2 regions of the Shewanella maritima genome follow, and region 2 is predicted to be linked to the other one. Evidence: predicted binding sites of a transcription regulator. Region 2 holds the regulator's gene; the other holds the start of a gene.
What was found. The regulator ArgR, encoded in region 2, controls arginine synthesis, uptake and breakdown. The targets are predictions, from matches to a motif close to ANTGAATANNTATTCANT.
Positions count from the first base shown of each region.

Region 1: argC (N-acetyl-gamma-glutamyl-phosphate reductase) is a predicted target of ArgR. The motif match lies at 1,955-1,972, and genes of this name have one in related genera.

Region 1 covers NZ_CP036200.1:2,632,863-2,636,035, reverse strand. The annotation lists gene argB (acetylglutamate kinase) at 1-746, opposite strand, end outside; gene argC (N-acetyl-gamma-glutamyl-phosphate reductase) at 756-1,736, opposite strand; gene argE (acetylornithine deacetylase) at 1,982-3,133, shown strand.
Region 2 covers NZ_CP036200.1:3,215,374-3,218,546, reverse strand. The annotation lists gene EXU30_RS13775 (dicarboxylate/amino acid:cation symporter) at 1-999, opposite strand, end outside; gene argR (transcriptional regulator ArgR) at 1,290-1,760, shown strand; gene EXU30_RS13765 (AraC family transcriptional regulator) at 1,853-2,845, opposite strand; gene EXU30_RS13760 (SDR family NAD(P)-dependent oxidoreductase) at 2,875-3,173, opposite strand, start outside.

The DNA of each region.
Region 1 (3,173 bases), 580 kb from region 2:
TTAGCAAAACCAATAAGTGCTTGGGTGTCTTTCCATGATGCGATGTTTACGGCAATGCCAGATTGCTGAGCCACGTCTAATGCCGCCTCAACTTTTACCTTCATTCCCTTCTCAATCACGCCATCTGACACAAGCTGGCTAATTTGTTGTTGGTTTAAAAATGGGATTAATGAGCGTGACGCATCGAGCACGCCTGGTACGTCTGACAACAATACCAAGGTAGCATCCAGTAATTGTGCAATAGCGGCTGCAGCTTGGTCGGCATTGACGTTAAGGCGATTACCATGCTCATCAATTGCTATCGAGCTACATATAGGCAACCAGCCCTGTGATAACATAAACTGTAGATAAGCTGGATTACCTGGCACAACTTCGCCCACTAAGCCTAGCTCCTTAGCTTTAATCTTGGCTGAAACGCTTTGACCGTCAGTTAAGCTCATTCCTACTGCAGTCACACCCGCTTTAATAGCTGCACCTTGCAACAACTTATTGCTAGTACCCGCCAGCGCTCCTACAACAATGTCGATTTGATCTTCAGGGGTAACCCGTAAACCATTTAACTTTACTGTTTGCTTACCATTAGCCAGTAACTGCTCATCAACTAGACAACCGCCACCGTGCACTAACACCACATGTTGCCCCGCGGCAATCATCGACTTCAAAGCAGCCATCAAATTTGCCATGGCTTGCGGTTGCTGCAGCAAAGCACCACCGACTTTAATCACTAATGTATTTGTTTTATTCATGTGATTACCTTAAAGCCCAAAGTGAATTTTAATGCACTGCAGTCCTTGGCTCGCAGCACCTTTCATGAGGTTGTCAATCGCGCTAGCAATCACAATATGATGGTTGTTGGCATCATATTTCCAACCGATGTGACACTGAGTGGTATGCACCACATCATCAACTTTCGGGAATAGGTTTTGCTTTACATGAACTAACGGCTCATCGTCATAAACACTAAAAGCTTTAGCAATTTGCTCAGCTGTGGTGTCCGCTTTTAGCTGCACCGTAATAGTGGCTAAAATACCACGTTTGAAGTTGCCAAGATGCGGGGTGAAAATCACCTCATGACCCAGTTGGGTGGCGATTTCAGGTTGATGCCTGTGCCCAAGTACGCCGTAAGGTGTCAGGCTAACTTCACAAAAACTCGTATGTAGCTGCGCCTTACGCCCAGCTCCTGTTACTCCACTAACGGCATTGATAACCGGTAAACTGCCGGCAAATAAATCGGTTAACGGTTTTAGTGCCAGCAGCGATGCGGTTGGGTAGCAGCCAGGCACTGCAACCATAGACGATTGGGTAATTTGCTCTTTATTCCATTCGGCAAGTCCATATACCGCCTGAGCAAGCAGTTGCGGCTGCGTATGTTCAAAGCCATACCACTTAGGGTATTGCGCCGCATCTTCAAAACGATATGCGCCGCTTAAGTCGAACACGGCGAGCTTTTGCGCATGAAACTCGGCAGCCAAAGCGAGACTCACCGCATGATCTGTCGCGAGTACCACGGCATCGGCCGTTGCAATAATATGCTGTTTTGCCTGCTGGGTAAGTGGCTGCAGTTTTAGACTAATATCTTGATAAGAAGGATAAAGCTCGCTAAGCGGCTTGTATTTATCAAGGCTTGCTTCTGAGACGTAGATACCCTGAATATCAAGGTTAGCATCAGCGTTGATCAACTGAGTAATTTGGGCACCGGTATAACCGCTAGCACCAATAATTGCGATATTTTTCATAGATCTTTTCTTATAAGTGTCATGTTAAAAGTGAACAATGGAGCAATAGGCTTTCGCCCAAGGTGACTACTTATCGTCGACGGAAAGGCGAAATCAGATAAAAACGCAAATTGTTGTAGCTAACTGTACTGGTGTTTGTTTTCATTTTTACTATCGGGGTTATGGTAGTGCTATTAAGTGTTTGCTAGACTATCATAACTTTATACTTATGCAATATTTTTGAATAAATATTTTACGGAGATTTCATGAGTAAGCTGCCAGATCTTAAAACAAGCTTTAGTGAATTGATCGCTACCCCATCAATCAGCTCATTAGAATCGGCTGAAGATATCAGCAATAAACCAGTGATAGATTTGCTACAAAGCTGGTTTAATGACTTAGGGTTTGAGTGTACTAGCCCCGAGGTGGCAAATACCCGCGAGAAGCACAATTTGATTGCCCGCTTAGGTCAAGGTGATGGAGGTTTATTACTCGCGGGGCATACTGATACAGTTCCGTTTGATGAAGGGCGTTGGAGCCATGACCCATTCACGCTTACCGAGCGAGATAATCGTTGGTATGGCTTAGGTACTTGCGATATGAAAGGCTTTTTCGCATTAGTGCTTGAAGCCTTGAAAGACCTACCTATTAATGAGTTCAAAAGACCACTGACTATTTTTGCCAGCGCAGATGAAGAAACCACCATGAATGGCGCCAAGGCATTTGCTAACTCCACCGAAATCAAACCTGATTACGCCATCATCGGCGAGCCAACCAGTTTGAAACCTGTATATATGCACAAAGGCCATTTGGCGCAGGGAATTAAGATCATCGGTCGCAGCGGTCATTCATCCGATCCGGCTAAAGGGCTCAATTCCATTGAAATTATGCACTTGGTGATTGGGCAATTGCTCAAACTCAAACAACATTTGGCAGAGAACTATCGCGAAGATGCCTTTAGCGTGCCCTACCCAACCATGAACTTTGGCAGTATTCATGGCGGTGATGCGGCAAATAGAATCTGTGGCTGTTGTGACTTACACATTGATTTAAGGCCCTTACCCGGTATGCCTTTAATTGAACTAGAGCAAATGGTGATCAACTATCTTGAAGACATCTCTAAACAATATCCTGGCAGTGTCAGCATCAGCACACTTTATCCTGGCTCTGAGCCTTTTGCCGGTAGTGCAAATGATGAATGGACCAAAATTGTTGAACAAGTGGCAGGTAAGCAAGCAGAAGTGGTCAACTATGCCACCGAAGCGCCCTATATTAAGCAACTTGGTTGCCAGACTTTGGTACTTGGTCCGGGTAGTATTGAGCAGGCTCACCAACCTGATGAGTTCATTGGACTGGAATATATGAAGCCTACAGTTGAGCTACTTAAAAAACTCATCTATCAAGCCTGTATTCAATAACCCAGCTTATTGAATTCAGTTGTTGAGCAATTGCTAAAAC
Region 2 (3,173 bases):
AACCCAGGTTAGATCAATACCAAAAGCCTGAGCGACAAACAAAGCGGTCACGCCTTGATACAGCGCGGTGCCATCCATATTGATGGTAGTTCCTAGCGGCAATACGAAACTAGAGATCTTCTTATTTACGCCAAGCTCATTAGCACACTTCATACTAGCTGGCAGCGAGCCTGCCGAACTTGAAGTGGTGTAAGCCACAACAATGGCATTGCTAATGCCTTTGAAAAAGTGCACTGGGTTGAGCTTACCCAGTAAGACTAATGCAGCGCTGTAAAAACCTACGATATGTAAAACACAGCCAATGTAAACTGCAGCGATAACTTTAATCAGTGGAAGTAACATGTCTAGACCATACTCTCCAGCAACCCAAGCCATTAAACCAAACACACCATATGGCGCTAGCTTCATCACCATGTCAGTTAGCTTGAACATAGCTTCAGCTAGACTTTCGAATACTTTAATCGCTGGCTGACCACGCTCGCCAATCAGCACTAACGCAATACCTAACGCAACCGCAAATACAATCACCTGCAGAATTTGACCACTAGCCAGTGCAGCAACAGGGTTAGTCGGCACTATGTTAATCAAGGTTTCCATCAACGACGGCGCTTGCTTTACGGTTTCATCAACGCCCGATTGCACTAAATCTAGCCCAGCTCCTGGCTGCAAAATATGCCCCACAAGTAAGCCAATTGTCATTGCGAACGCGGTCGTGCCAAGGTAGAACACGAAAGATTTGAAACCAATCCGTCCCATTTTGGCGGTGTCTTGCATGGAGGTCACACCAACAATTAACGAGCAGAACACCAGCGGCACAATAAGCATCTTAATAGTGTTAACAAAGATAGTTCCTATCGGCTTTAGGTAAGTTGCACTTTCTCCAAGCCCGACACCAACAGCAATACCTAGCGTCATACCAATAAGAATTTGCATCCAAAGCGGAACAGCCATCCATCGAGACCAAGCTCGCGAAAACACTGAAGGGGTTTGCGTTGACATATGTCTTTACCTTGATTTGTTAACTTGCAAAAAATGACGGGGCGCAAGTCTAGCAAGACATACAAAGGCAAAAGATGATCTACGTCATGTGACGCAGGCTGACTGAGAATTAGTCCACTTTGTAACGCATTTTTGCGACAAAGGTGTACTGCACACGCAAACGCTTGTCACACTTTAGTTAAATCAGTGAATTTTTATTCACCAACAAAGGGGTATTCTTGACTTTGATGCAATTTCTATTCAAAATACAGCGGTTTTTTGAATAACAATCATAAGAAGAAACTAACATTATGCCAGCAACCAAAAATCAGGATGAATTGGTAAGGACCTTTAAAGCGATCCTTAAAGAAGAACGCTTTGGTAGCCAGAGTGAAATTGTTAACGCACTTCAGGCGGAAGGATTCAGCAACATAAACCAATCTAAAGTATCGCGCATGCTAAGTAAGTTTGGCGCTGTACGCACACGTAACGCTAAGCAAGAAATGGTTTACTGCTTACCAGCAGAATTAGGTGTACCAACGGCCGGTAGCCCGCTTAAAAACCTAGTGCTCGATGTTGACCACAACCAGGCGATGATTGTAGTACGCACCAGCCCAGGTGCAGCGCAGCTAATCGCACGCCTATTAGACTCCATCGGTAAGCCAGAAGGTATTTTGGGGACGATTGCTGGTGACGACACCATCTTCATCTCACCATCAAATATCACCACCATTGATGACACGCTAGAGACGGTTAAATCACTGTTTAACTACAGCGAGTAAGTCTGAACACAATTGAGAAAGCCACCCTACTCTAGTCTAAGTGAGTCTAGCCAAGGTGGCTTTTTAGTTTCTAACGCAGGAAAGAGTATCAACTAATGCCGAGTTCTCGCTGGCGATACTCCACTCCAACCACTGTATGCCCGAATAAATGAGTTCGACTCTTTAAACCCAAGCAAGAACGAAATTTCGATTAACGGCAAGTCTGTTTGCTCCAAATAATAATCGGCTAAGTGTTGGCGTACCTGTTTAAGCACCAACTGATAACTTGAATCTTGCTCGGTTAATTTTCGCTGCAAAGTGCGCTTGCTCATTGCCAGCTCTGCTGCAACATCATCAATGGCTGATTTCCCTTGAGGCAACAAATCAAGCAAGCAACTAAATACCAGACTAGAAGTTGAGTCCTTTGCGCCGATAGCCTCTAACTGTTCAACTAACCCTTGCTCGTACATGTGCAACATGGTTTCGTTACTGGTTAAAAACGGCGCCTTAGCATCGCTGGCGCTGAACTTAATCGCGGTTTGCACACCTTGGCGAATACTGCAGCCAAAATAATCTTCGTAAGGCTGCATATCATCCAATTGCTCAGGCACGACTATATCAATTGGTTTAATGTGCTGGCGCGTCGCTAGCCTGGTAAGCTGAGTAAAAAACACCAGCTCAACTAAACTCAGTACCTTAGGCAGCTTACCACTATGGCCATAACAGCGTGTTGATAGCTCTGTATATTGCGCTGTTTGCTCTATGTCCAAAATCATCGGCCCTATTAGCGGTTTAAATTGCTTTAGCCGGCTGGCTGCGGCATTGAGATTAGGGCTGCAAATCGCAGCAAAAATTGGTGCATCAAACTGCTCAAAACTCATAACCTCGGCAAACTTGAGTGCAATATCGATATTAGCGGCCTCTGCGGCAGCCTCGATCCCAATCCATAATTGAAAGTACTGCTCAGGCGTTAGCTGCACCTTTGACCTTTTAAACAAACCAGCAGGGAGTTGACTGAATGCAAGAATTTGCTCAAGCTCAAGCCCTAAATCGTTAAATAGCACCAACCAATTACTCGGTATATTAAATTTACTGGCTGTTTTCATTGCAGTTAGCTCCACGGTTAGCTGATATATTAACTCGACTTTTCCATTGCCTGACGCGAAAACTTAAGCACAAGCTTGCGAGGCAGGAGTGGCATAATCCAGTTGAGCATGAACTTAAGTGATGACTCATTAAAGGCCACCAACTCACCTTGCTGCATAGCGTGATAGCCACATTCAGCTACCGAGCGTGGAGTTTTAGCTTTATCAAAAATCTCCACTCCTTCAAGATCACCAGCTTTAACAAAGCCAGTGGCAACCGCACCAGGGCAAAGTGCTGTCACAGTAATATTGTTTGCTTTAACCTCTTCCGCCAATGCCTGTGAGAACG